Regions from separate parts of the Streptomyces sp. NPDC004126 genome, predicted to be linked through region 1. Evidence: predicted binding sites of a transcription regulator. Region 1 holds the regulator's gene; each other region holds the start of a gene.

Evidence for each region. The regulator HrcA, encoded in region 1, represses chaperone genes, less so after heat shock. The targets are predictions, from matches to a motif close to TTNGCACTCNGNNNNNCNGAGTGCNAA.
Region 2: groES (co-chaperone GroES) is a predicted target of HrcA. The motif match lies at 2,366-2,392, and genes of this name have one in related genera.
Region 3: groL (chaperonin GroEL) is a predicted target of HrcA. The motif match lies at 1,474-1,500, and genes of this name have one in related genera.

The regions. Positions count from the first base shown of each region.
Region 1 is NZ_JBNNPF010000046.1:12,729-17,074, forward strand. Features, by position in the region: gene ACQKM2_RS31795 (nitronate monooxygenase) at 1-689, opposite strand, end outside; gene dnaJ (molecular chaperone DnaJ) at 858-1,997, opposite strand; gene hrcA (heat-inducible transcriptional repressor HrcA) at 1,998-3,014, opposite strand; gene ACQKM2_RS31810 (MBL fold metallo-hydrolase) at 3,173-3,904, shown strand; gene ACQKM2_RS31815 (DUF3097 domain-containing protein) at 3,933-4,346, shown strand, end outside.
Region 2 is NZ_JBNNPF010000040.1:4,832-9,177, reverse strand. Features, by position in the region: gene ACQKM2_RS29945 (ester cyclase) at 1-80, shown strand, start outside; gene groL (chaperonin GroEL) at 174-1,802, opposite strand; gene groES (co-chaperone GroES) at 1,914-2,222, opposite strand; gene ACQKM2_RS29930 (response regulator transcription factor) at 2,521-3,201, shown strand; gene ACQKM2_RS29925 (sensor histidine kinase) at 3,194-4,346, shown strand, end outside.
Region 3 is NZ_JBNNPF010000073.1:24,771-29,116, reverse strand. Features, by position in the region: gene thrC (threonine synthase) at 1-361, shown strand, start outside; gene ACQKM2_RS37400 (MoaD/ThiS family protein) at 399-674, shown strand; gene ACQKM2_RS37395 (cold-shock protein) at 1,098-1,304, shown strand; gene groL (chaperonin GroEL) at 1,630-3,249, shown strand; gene ACQKM2_RS37385 (hypothetical protein) at 3,630-4,346, opposite strand, start outside.

The sequences.
Region 1 (4,346 bases):
AGCACCGCCGCGATCTGCGCGCCGCGCATCAGGCCGCCCGCCGCGGTGATGGGCAGGGCCACGGCCTCCCGCACCTGCGCGACCAGCGCGAGCAGGCCGACGCCGGCCGTGCCGTCGGTCTCCGGGTCGTCGCGGTGGGTGCCCTGGTGGCCGCCGGCCTCGACGCCCTGTACGCAGACGGCGTCGGCGCCCGCCGCCTGCGCGGAGCGGGCCTCCTCGACCGAGGTGACGGTGACGACGGTACGGGTGCCCACCGCGCGCAGGCGGGCGAGCACGTCGGGCGCGGGCGTGCCGTAGGTGAAGGAGACCTCCGGGACGGGGTCCTCCAGCAGGATGGCCAGCTTCGCCTCGTAGCCGTCGTCGGAGTTGCCGATGGTGTCCTCGGGGGCGAGCGAGACCTCGTACCAGCCGCCCTCGCCGGCCAGCTGCCCGCGGTAGGTCTCCACGGCGGCCGGGTCGACGTAGCCGGTCTGCGGTATGAAGAGGTTCACGCCGAAGGGCCGCCGGGTGAGGCCGCGCGTCTGCTTGATCTCCTGGTACATGCCGTCGGCGGTCTTGTAGCCGCCGGCCAGGTAGCCGAGGCCGCCGGCCTCGCACACGGCTGCGACGAGCGGCGGGCACGAGGCGCCGCCCGCCATGGGAGCCTGCACGATCGGGTACTGGGGGAGACCGTTCGGTGCGGAGGACATGGACTGCATCGTGCCACGTCCCGGCCACCGGGCCGAACCGTCGCATTCGCCTGGCATAGTCCGCTTCCCCGGCATGTCCGGGAATCGCCCCGGGCGGTGTCCCGGAAAGCACGGAGCCCGGTCCGGGATTCCCCGGACCGGGCTCGTACGACGTACCGCGGACCGGCCTCAGCGGCCGTTGAACGCGTCCTTCAGACGGCTGAACAGGCCCTGCTGGCCGGGGGCGAACTGGCCCATCGGCCGCTCCTCGCCGCGCAGCTTCGCGAGCTGGCGCAGCAGCTCCTCCTGCTGGGCGTCCAGCTTGCCGGGGGTGGTGACCTCGACGTGGACGATCAGGTCGCCGCGGCCGCCGCCGCGCAGGTGGGTGACGCCCCGCCCGTGCAGCGGGATGGCCTGCCCGGACTGGGTGCCGGGGCGGATGTCGATCTCCTCCATGCCGTCCAGCGTCTCCAGCGGGCACTTGGTGCCCAGGGCCGCGGCCGTCATGGGGATGGTGACCGTGCAGTGCAGGTCGTCCCCGCGCCGCTGGAAGGTCGGGTGCGGCAGCTCGTGGATCTCCACGTACAGATCGCCGGCGGGGCCGCCGCCGGGGCCGACCTCGCCCTCGCCCGCGAGCTGGATCCGGGTGCCGTTCTCGACACCGGCGGGGATCTTGACCGTCAGGCTGCGGCGGGAGCGGACCCGGCCGTCGCCCGCGCACTCGGGGCACGGGGTGGGGACCACGGTGCCGAAGCCCTGGCACTGCGGGCAGGGGCGCGAGGTCATGACCTGGCCCAGGAAGGACCGGGTGACCTGGGAGACCTCGCCGCGGCCGCGGCACATGTCACAGGTCTGCGCCGAGGTGCCGGGGGCGGCCCCTTCGCCGGAGCAGGTGCCGCAGACGACGGCGGTGTCGACCTGGATGTCCTTGGTCGTGCCGAAGGCGGCCTCGTCCAGTTCCAGGTCCAGGCGGATCATGGCGTCCTGGCCGCGGCGGGTCCGCGAGCGCGGTCCGCGCTGCTGGGACTGGCCGAAGAAGGCGTCCATGATGTCGGAGAAGTTGCCGAAGCCGCCCGCTCCGAAGCCGCCCGCGCCGCCACCGCCGCCCGAGGAGGACAGCGGGTCGCCGCCGAGGTCGTAGACCTGCTTCTTCTGCGGGTCCGAGAGGACCTCGTAGGCCGCGTTGATCTCCTTGAAGCGCTCCTGCGTCTTCGGGTCCGGGTTGACGTCCGGGTGGAGTTCACGGGCGAGGCGGCGGAAGGCCTTCTTGATCTCGTCCTGCGATGCGTCGCGGCGCACGCCGAGTACGGCGTAGTAGTCCGTGGCCACTTACGACTCCGCCAGGATCTGTCCGACGTAACGTGCCACTGCGCGTACCGCTCCCATCGTTCCGGGGTAGTCCATGCGGGTCGGGCCGACCACGCCGAGTTTGGCGACTGCTTCGCCGCCCGAACCGTAGCCGACGGACACGACCGACGTGGAGTTGAGCCCCTCGTAGGCGTTCTCGTGACCGATCCGTACGGCCATTCCCGACTCACCGGCCTCGCCCAGCAGCTTCAGGAGCACGACGTGCTCCTCCAGCGCTTCGAGCACGGGCCTGATGGTCAAGGGAAAGTCATGTCCGAAGCGGGTGAGGTTGGCGGTGCCGCCGATCATCAGCCGCTCCTCCGCTTCCTCTGCCAGCGTTTCGAGAAGGGTCGCGAGGACGGCCTTGACGGTCGCCCGGTCGTCGATCTCGAACGACTCCGGAAGGTCCTGCACCAGCTGCGGCACGTCCGTGAAGCGGCGGCCGACGACCCTGCTGTTCAGACGCGCCCGCAGGTCGGCGAGGGAGTTCTCGCCGAAGGGGGTCTGGGTGTCGACGAGGCGCTGCTCGACGCGGCCCGTGTCCGTGATCAGTACGAGCATCAGCCGGGCCGGGGCCAGCGACAGCAGCTCGACGTGCCGCACGGTGGAGCGGGTCAGCGACGGGTACTGGACGACGGCGACCTGCCGGGTGAGCTGCGCGAGCAGCCGTACCGTGCGGCCGACCACGTCGTCGAGGTCGACGGCGCCGTCGAGGAAGTTCTGGATGGCCCGGCGCTCGGGCGTCGACAGCGGCTTGACTCCGGCCAGCTTGTCGACGAAGAGGCGGTAGCCCTTGTCCGTGGGGATCCGGCCGGCGCTGGTGTGGGGCTGCGCGATGTAGCCCTCCTCCTCCAGCACGGCCATGTCGTTGCGCACGGTGGCGGGCGAGACGCCCAGCTTGTGCCGCTCGGTGAGGGCCTTGGAGCCGACGGGCTCCTCCGTCCCGACGTAGTCCTGGACGATGGCGCGCAGTACCTCGAGTCTGCGTTCGCTGAGCATCGCGCACACCTCCGGATGCGGTCGGTCGTCGGTCTGGCCGGCGGGCCGGTCCTGGCTTGTTGGCACTCTGCGCGTGCGAGTGCCAGAGATCCCCCGGTCAGTGTACGGCCGGGTAGTACGCCGCAGGCAAGGGCGGCCCGCCAGGGTAGCGTCACCGCATGGACGTACGTTGGGAAGAGGCGGGTTGGGAAAGGGTCACCGGACGGGCCGGCCGGCGGCGGCTGCCGGTGTGGGACTGCACGGTGGGACTGGTGGTGGGGGACGAGTCGGTGCTGCTGATCGACCCGGGATCGTCCGTGCGCGAGGGCGCGCGGGTGCGGGCCGAGGCGGAGCGGCTGACGGGCCGGCGCGTGACCCATATCGCATTCACCCACGGACATTTCGACCACGTGTTGGGCGGCGGGGCCTTCGCGGGCGCCGAGTTCTTCGGGGCGGTCGGCCTGGACCGGCTGCTGTCGACCCCCACGGGCCGCGAGGAGGTGCGGGTGAGCGCCTTCCGGCAGGGTCTGGCGGAGGAGGAGGCCACCGAGGCGGCGGACCTGCTCCAGGCGCCCCGGCACCTGGTGTCGGGCGAGTGGACGCTGGAGCTGGGCGGGGTGCAGGTGCTGCTGGCGAACGTGGGGCCCGCGCACTCCGAGCACGACCTGGCCGTGTTCGTGCCGGGCGAGCGGGAGGCGGTGTTCTGCGGGGACCTGGTGGAGGAGTCGGGCGAGCCCCAGGCCGGCTCGGACGCGGTGCCGGGCCAGTGGCCGGCCGCCCTGGACCGGCTGCTGTCGCTGGGCGGCGACGACGCGGTGTACGTGCCGGGTCACGGAGCGCTGGTGGACGCGGACTTCGTGCGTGCGCAACGCGACACACTGGCGGCCAGGTTCGGCGTGTCGGGGGCGTGAGCGCGCCGGCTCTCCTAGTGTCGGCCGGATGCGTGAGTACTCCCCCGATCTGACCCCGCAGTGGAAGCGCCCCAAGCCCGCGCCGGAGGTGCCGGCGGACCCGGACCTGGTGGTCGAGGTGGCGGGTACGGACTTCTGCGGCGCGGTGGTGGCGTGCGAGGCGGGCACGGTGACCCTGGAGGACCGCTTCGGCAAGCGCCGGGTGTTCCCGCTGGAGCCGCGCGGCTTCCTGCTGGACGGCGCGGTGGTGACCCTGACCCGCCCCGCGCGGGGGCCCGCCGCGCCGGCCCGTACGGCCTCCGGCTCGATCGCCGTCCCGGGGGCGCGGGCGCGGGTGGCGCGGGCGGGGCGGATCTACGTGGAGGGGCGGCACGACGCCGAGCTGGTCGAGCGGGTCTGGGGCGACGACCTGCGCATCGAGGGCGTGGTGGTGGAGTACCTG
Region 2 (4,346 bases), on a different contig from region 1:
GTCAGGACGGCATGATCAAGGAAGGCTGGTGGCACTACGACGCCATGGCCCTGATGCGGCAGCTCGGCATGATGGAGTGACGACCGCTCAGGCGGCCCCGGACAACGGGAAGGCCCCCGCCCCACCGGGTGAACGGTGGGGCGGGGGCCTTCCTGTCGAAGCGCCGGGGCGCGTCAGTGGCTGTGGCCGTGACCGTGGCCGTGACCGGCCTCGGCCTCTTCCTCCGCCGGCTTCTCGACGACCAGGGTCTCGGTCGTGAGCAGCAGGGAGGCGATGGAGGCGGCGTTCTCCAGGGCGGAGCGGGTGACCTTGACCGGGTCGATGACGCCGGCCTTGACCAGGTCGCCGTACTCGCCGGTGGCGGCGTTGAAGCCCTGGCCCTTGTCGAGCTCGGCGACCTTCGAGGTGATGACGTAGCCCTCGAGGCCCGCGTTCTCGGCGATCCAGCGCAGCGGCTCGACGGCGGCGCGGCGGACCACGGAGACGCCGGTGCCCTCGTCGCCGGTCAGGCCGAGGTTGCCCTCCAGGACCTTGACGGCGTGGACGAGCGCGGAGCCACCGCCGGAGACGATGCCCTCCTCGACCGCGGCGCGGGTCGCGGAGATGGCGTCCTCGAGACGGTGCTTCTTCTCCTTGAGCTCCACCTCGGTGGCGGCGCCGACCTTGATGACGCAGACGCCGCCGGCGAGCTTCGCCAGGCGCTCCTGCAGCTTCTCGCGGTCCCAGTCGGAGTCCGTGGACTCGATCTCGGCCTTGATCTGGTTGACGCGGCCCGCGACGTCAGCGGCGTTGCCGCCACCGTCGACGATGGTCGTGTCGTCCTTGGAGATGGTCACGCGGCGCGCGGAACCGAGGACGTCCAGACCGGCCTGGTCGAGCTTGAGGCCGACCTCCTCGGCGATGACGGTGGCACCGGTGAGGGTGGCCATGTCCTGCAGCATCGCCTTGCGGCGGTCGCCGAAGCCCGGGGCCTTGACGGCCACCGCGTTGAAGGTGCCGCGGATCTTGTTGACGACGAGGGTGGAGAGGGCCTCGCCCTCGACGTCCTCGGCGATGATCAGCAGCGGCTTGGAGCCACCCGCCTGGATGACCTTCTCCAGCAGCGGCAGGAGGTCCTGGATGGAGGAGATCTTGCCCTGGTTGATCAGGATGTACGGGTCGTCGAGGACGGCCTCCATACGCTCCTGGTCGGTGACCATGTAGGGGGACAGGTAGCCCTTGTCGAAGGCCATGCCCTCGGTGAACTCGAGCTCCAGGCCGAAGGCGTTGGACTCCTCGACGGTGATGACACCGTCCTTGCCGACCTTGTCCATCGCCTCGGCGATGAGCTCGCCGACCTGGGCGTCCTGCGCGGAGAGCGCGGCCACGGCGGCGATGTCGGACTTGTCCTCGATCGGGCGGGCGGTCGCGAGGAGGTCCTCGGACACGGCCTTGACCGCGGCGTCGATGCCCTTCTTCAGGGAGGCCGGGGAGGCGCCGGCGGCGACGTTGCGCAGACCCTCGCGGACGAGCGCCTGGGCCAGCACGGTGGCGGTGGTGGTGCCGTCACCCGCGATGTCGTTGGTCTTGGTCGCCACCTCCTTCACCAGCTGCGCGCCGAGGTTCTCGTACGGGTCGTCCAGCTCGACCTCGCGGGCGATGGTGACACCGTCGTTGGTGATGGTGGGGGCGCCGAACTTCTTGTCGATGACGACGTTGCGGCCCTTGGGGCCGATCGTCACCTTGACCGTGTCGGCAAGCTTGTTGACGCCGCGCTCGAGGGCGCGACGGGCGTCCTCGTCGAACTTCAGGATCTTCGCCATGGGAGCGGTTCAGCCCTCTCGAAAACTCGGGTTTAACGAACCGCGCCCCTCGCCGCCCGGCAATCAGCGGGGTGACCAGGGGCGCAGTTCAAAGCAATGCGTGAGAAGTGATTACTTCTCGACGATCGCGAGCACGTCGCGGGCCGAGAGGACGAGGTACTCCTCGCCGCTGTACTTCACTTCGGTGCCGCCGTACTTGCTGTACAGCACGATGTCGCCGACGTTGACGTCCAGCGGGAGACGCTGGCCGTCCTCGAAGCGGCCCGGGCCGACCGCGAGGACGACGCCCTCCTGGGGCTTCTCCTTCGCGGTGTCCGGGATGACCAGGCCGGAGGCCGTGGTCTGCTCGGCGTCGAGCGGCTGGACCACAATGCGGTCCTCAAGCGGCTTGATGGCAACCTTGGAGCTGGCGGTCGTCACGATCCGACCTCCCCCTTCGGAGATCCGGGGTTAACTGTCTGAGGTGGCGACCAGGTCGATCCGTCGTCGCGGGTGCCGGACCAGCCTGTCGCTGTGTTGGCACTCACCGGGGGCGAGTGCCAGGTGTGACACTATTCCGGCGATTAGCACTCGGTCAAGCGGAGTGCCAACACGGTCCGCTCCTTCCACGTATTCCGGCCGCCGAACCCCCCGTTCGGCTGAACCCCGACCCACCGGGAACCTGACCTCGGCGCCCCGGGGCCCGGGGAGCCGCTGCCCGGTATGTGAGGCTTGGGGCGTGCGCATCCTCGTGGTCGAAGACGAAGAGAACCTGGCCGAATCCCTCCGCCAGGGCCTGTCCGCCGAGGGCCACCGCGTCGAGGTCGCCCACGACGGCCACCGCGGCCTCGAACTGGCCCTCACCGGCGGACCGTACGACGCCGTCCTGCTCGACCTGATGCTCCCCGGACCCGGCGGCGCCGAGATCTGCGCCCGGATGCGGGCCCACGGCGACCCCACCCCCGTCCTGATGCTGACCGCCCGGGACGGCGAGCACGACGAGGCCGAAGGACTCGACGCCGGCGCCGACGACTACCTCACCAAGCCCTTCTCCTTCCTGGTGCTGGCCGCCCGGCTGCGCGCCCTCGCCCGCCGCGCCGCCGCCCCCGAACCCACCGAGCTCCGGGCCGGGGACCTCTTCCTCGACCCGCTCGACCGCCGCTGCCGCCGCGGGAGCCGCGACATCGAACTCACCGCCCGCGAAGTCGGCGTCCTCGCCTGCCTGATGCGGCGCCCCGGCCGGGCCGTCGCCAAGCAGGACGTCCTCGACGAGGTCTGGGACGCCCCGCACGGCATCGACCCGAACATCGTCGAGGTCTACGTCTCCTCCCTGCGCAAGAAGATCGACGCCCCCTTCGGCCGCCGCTCGATCCTCACCGTCCACGGCACCGGCTACCGCATGGCTCCCGACGGTGGATGAGGAGCCGGGGGCGGACGGCAGCAGCCGGCGCGGCCGCCTCGTCGGCAACCTGCGCGCGCGGACCGCCCTCGCCGCCGCCCTCGCGATGGCGGCCGTCCTCAGCGCGGGCGGGCTGTGGCTCTACAGCCTCATGCGCACCAACCTCCTCGACAACACCACCGGCCGCACCGAGCTCGCCGCGCGCAAGGTCGCCGCCCAGCTCGACACCCGGACCCTCCCGCCCGGCGGCCGGCTGCCCGCGCCCGACGGCGGCGTCGACCTGGTCCTCGTACGCGACGCCCACGGCCGCGACGTCGCCAGCACCGCCGCCGGAGCACCCAAGGACCCCCCGCGCCTCGACGGACTGCGCCCCGGCCCCGGCCAGGACTCCCGCTCGGCCGTACTCCCGCCCGCGCACCCCGGCGCGCAGCGGCGCGTGGTCGTCGCGGTCGAGGCCCCCGGCCCGCCGGACGCGCACGACCCGCACACCGTGTACGCGGTCACCGTGCTCGGCGACGTCGACGACGCCACCCGCGCCATCGCCATCGGCTTCCTCGCCGGCGCTCCCCCGCTGACCGCCTTCGCGGCGGCCCTGGCCTGGTGGGCCACCGGCCGCGCGCTGCGCCCCGTCACCGCCATCCGCACCGGGCTCGCCGCCGTCACCGCGAGCGAACTCGACCGGCGCGTCCCCGACCCCGGCGGCGACGACGAGATCGCCGAGCTGGCCCGGACCGTCAACGACACCCTCGACCGGCTGGAGCGCTCCGACGCCCGGCAGCGCCAGTTCACCGCCGACGCCTCGCACGAGCTCCGCAACCCGCTCGCCGCCGTCCGCTCCCGGCTGGAGGTGGCCCTCGCCATGGAGCGGCCCGACCGGGCGTCGGTCGCCGCCGCGCTCGCCGACACCGAGCGGCTCCAGCGCATCGCCGCCGACCTGCTGCTCCTGGCCCGCCTCGACGGCGGACCCGCGCCCCGCCCCGAACCCGTGGACCTCGCGCTGCTGGCGGCCGAGGACGCGGCGCGGCGGCCCGCGCCCCGGGTGCCGCTGCGGCTGGAGGCGCCCGCGCCGGTGCCGGCGTACGGGGACCCGGCGCGGCTGGAGCGGGCCCTGGCCAACCTGGTGGACAACGCCCTGCGGTACGCGGACGCCGGGGTCGTGGTGCGGG
Region 3 (4,346 bases), on a different contig from region 1:
GCAGAAGCCGAACACCATCGCCAAGTCCCTGGCCATCGGCAACCCGGCGGACGGCCCGTACGTCCTGGACATCGCGCGGCGCACCGGCGGCTACGTCGAGGACGTCAACGACGAGCAGGTCGTCGAGGCCATCAAGATCCTGGCGCGCACCGAGGGCATCTTCGCCGAAACCGCGGGCGGCGTGACCGTCGGCGTGACGAAGAAGTTGATCGAGAACGGGCAGCTCGACCCGGCGCTGACCACGGTGGTCCTGAACACCGGTGACGGTCTCAAGACCCTGGAGGCGGTGGCCGCGGACAGCGGCCAGACGGCCACCATCCGCCCGAGCCTGGACGCGTTCCGCGCCGCCGGCCTGGCCTGACCCTTCCCCCTGACACATCCGGAAAGGCGGTAGCGCCATGAGCGTCAACGTCCGCATCCCCACCATCCTGCGCACCTACACGGGCGGCGCCGCCGAGGTCCCGGCCGAGGGCGCGACCCTCGCCGAGGTCATCGAGTCCCTGGAGAAGAGCCACCCGGGCATCGCCGCGCGCGTCCTGGACGACCAGGGCAAGCTGCGCCGTTTCGTGAACGTCTACGTCAACGACGACGACGTGCGCTTCGAGGGCGGCCTGCAGGCGGCGACGCCCGACGGCGCCGGCGTCTCGATCATCCCGGCCGTCGCCGGAGGCTGACCAGACCGGCACAGTGCCGGCGGCTGCTGATCCGCGACTGACGCGTTCAGAACAGAATTGCCCCCTCCGCTAAAAGTGGAGGGGGCAATTCTGCTTGATTGGGCGCGGTAGAGTTGGGGCAGTCCCCTCCGCTGTTCTTGCCCGCCGCATATGAGCGGGCCTTCGGATGGTTGACATTGAGTCAACATGAGCGCGCCTTTTGGGCCTTTGGTGCGGCTTGTCTGGCCCGAGTTGCCCTGGAATATGCCAAGTTTTCACCCTATTTCCAGCTTTCCGTGTGTCCAGATTTCTCGTCGGATTGACCTGTTGCTGACAGCACCGGTGCGGATACATTCAGCCGCGGTCGAGGCGTTCCGGCGCAAGTTCTGACCCGGGACCGCGAAGTGCGGTCCTGCGCAAGGGCCAGTAATAGGGGAGTTAGGCATGGCTCAGGGCACCGTCAAGTGGTTCAACGCGGAGAAGGGCTACGGCTTCATCGCGGTCGACGGTGGTGCGGATGTGTTCGTCCACTACAGCGCCATCCAGATGGACGGGTACCGCACCCTTGAAGAGGGTCAGCGGGTCGAGTTCGAGATCTCGCAGGGCCAGAAGGGTCCGCAGGCGGACATGGTCAAGCTCGCGGCCGGCTGAGTCGGAGCGAACGCGATCGGCCACCGACGCACGCACAGACGCTTGAGGGGCCCACATCCTGGACAGGGATGTGGGCCCCTCCTGCGTGTCGCCCCGTGTCGCCGCCGCGCCGCCCGCGTGTTGCCTGAAGCCGCTTGCACTCGTGGGGGCCGAGTGCTAATCATTGGCGTTAGCACTCTCCCGGTGAGAGTGCTACTAAAACGAGGACCGGGCCGGTGAGGCCCGCAGGGCCCGGCGGGACGGAACCGCCGGATCCGCAGGCCGTCCGTCGCGGGCGCGGGCGCGGTCCGGAGCAATCCACCCCTGTCCGGGAGGACCACTTCACATGGCCAAGATCATCGCGTTCAACGAGGAGGCCCGGCGCGGTCTCGAGCGTGGCATGAACCAGCTCGCCGACGCCGTCAAGGTCACCCTTGGCCCCAAGGGTCGCAACGTCGTCCTTGAGAAGAAGTGGGGCGCCCCCACGATCACCAACGACGGTGTCTCCATCGCCAAGGAGATCGAGCTCGAGGACCCGTACGAGAAGATCGGCGCCGAGCTGGTCAAGGAAGTCGCCAAGAAGACGGACGACGTCGCGGGCGACGGTACGACCACCGCCACCGTTCTCGCCCAGGCGCTCGTGCGCGAGGGTCTGCGCAACGTGGCCGCCGGTGCCAACCCGATGGCCCTCAAGCGCGGTATCGAGAAGGCCGTCGAGGCCGTCTCCGCCGCCCTGCTGGCCCAGGCCAAGGATGTCGAGACCAAGGAGCAGATCGCTTCCACGGCCTCCATCTCCGCCGCCGACACCCAGATCGGCGAGCTCATCGCCGAGGCCATGGACAAGGTCGGCAAGGAAGGCGTCATCACCGTCGAGGAGTCCCAGACCTTCGGTCTGGAGCTGGAGCTCACCGAGGGCATGCGCTTCGACAAGGGCTACATCTCGGCGTACTTCGCCACCGACATGGAGCGTATGGAGGCGTCCCTCGACGACCCGTACATCCTGATCGTCAACTCCAAGATCGGCTCGGTCAAGGACCTGCTGCCGCTCCTGGAGAAGGTCATGCAGTCCGGCAAGCCGCTGCTGATCATCGCCGAGGACGTCGAGGGCGAGGCCCTGTCGACCCTGGTCGTCAACAAGATCCGCGGCACCTTCAAGTCCGTCGCCGTCAAGGCCCCGGGCTTCGGCGACCGCCGCAAGGCCATGCTCGGCGACATCGCCATCCTCACGGGCGGCACGGTCATCTCCGAGGAGGTCGGCCTCAAGCTGGAGAACGCCGGTCTCGACCTGCTCGGCCGCGCCCGCAAGGTCGTCATCACCAAGGACGAGACCACCATCGTCGACGGTGCCGGTGACAGCGACCAGGTCCAGGGCCGCGTCAACCAGATCCGCGCCGAGATCGAGAACTCCGACTCGGACTACGACCGCGAGAAGCTCCAGGAGCGCCTCGCGAAGCTGGCCGGCGGCGTGGCCGTCATCAAGGCCGGTGCCGCGACCGAGGTCGAGCTCAAGGAGCGCAAGCACCGCATCGAGGACGCCGTTCGCAACGCGAAGGCGGCCGTCGAAGAGGGCATCGTCGCCGGCGGTGGCGTGGCCCTGCTCCAGGCCTCCTCGGTCTTCGAGAAGCTGGAGCTCACCGGTGACGAGGCGACCGGCGCCAACGCCGTGAAGCTCGCGCTGGAGGCCCCGCTGAAGCAGATCGCCGTCAACGGTGGTCTCGAGGGCGGCGTCGTCGTCGAGAAGGTGCGCAACCTGGCCGTCGGCCACGGTCTGAACGCCGCCACCGGCGAGTACGTCGACATGATCGCCGAGGGCATCATCGACCCGGCGAAGGTCACGCGCTCCGCGCTGCAGAACGCCGCGTCCATCGCCGCGCTCTTCCTGACCACCGAGGCCGTCATCGCCGACAAGCCGGAGAAGGCCGCCGCCGCTCCGGGCGGCATGCCGGGCGGTGACATGGACTTCTGATCGGCCCCAGGCTGATCGGCTGTTCTCGACCGAGGGCGGTACCCCTTCCCGGTGGAGGGGGTGCCGCCCTCGGGCGTTTCCCGGGGGCGGGGGGATCAGTGGGCGTAGTCCTTGAGCGCCTCGGTGGCGAGGGAGAACCCGACCGGGTCGGGCGCGGCCGTTGCGGTACTGCTCGGTGCGGAGCCCACGCTCGCGGTACAGGCGCAGGTCGGGGCGGTGAGCCATGCACTGGTCCGCGACCCACATGATGATCTCGTCGTGATCTCCGTCGGGCACCGGCTTGACCTCCAGCTTTCCGTTGATGAATTCGAGCGTCACCGTCTCGGGTGCGCGGCGGGCCAGCGTCTCGAAGTCCGTCAGGGACATCTCGGCGTGCGCGGTCATCGGCGGTTCCTTTCTCGGACGCGGGACGCGTGGGCGTGGACCTCCGCCGGGGTGAGGGACGGGGTGAAGACCGGCGGGCGGGGGGCTTCGGGGCGGCAGGCGCGGCAGCGGCCGTCGGTGAAGGCGCCGGGCGGGCCGGGGGCGCGGCATTCGGTGCACTCGGCGCGGGCCGGGGGCGGCGCCGGGGCCGGTGGCGGTGGTGCGGCGGGGAGTTTGGACTCCAGGCGTTTGCGGACCAGGGCCGCCGGGTGGTGGACCGGGGAGGGCAGGCCGGCGGTGAGGGCGAGCCGGATGCGGTCGGGGGAGATGCCCCGGGCCAGCCAGGGGACCAGGAGCGGGGCGAGGGCCGTGCAGTCGGCCTTGGAGAGGGCCAGGGCGGGGGCGGCGCCGCCGAGCGAGGCGAGGATGCCGTAGGCGTCGGGGTCGCCTGGGGCGGTGGCGGTAGCCAGGGCCGGGTTCGTCGGCGGGGCCGGAGGTACCGGTGAGGGTGGTGGTGGGGCCGTCGGTGCGGGGGAATCCCTCTGGGTGAACCGGGCCCACCAGGCGCCGTCGCGGGGGGTGCGGGAGAAGTAGGTGCGGGTGACCCAGCGGGTGACCTCGCCGGGCAGCCGCTGCCGTACGCGGTGCAGGTGCCCGGCGGTGGCCAGCCGGTTCAGGGCGGTGCGCAGGGCGCACTGGCCCCACAGGGGCAGGACCGCGGCGAGGGTCTTCAC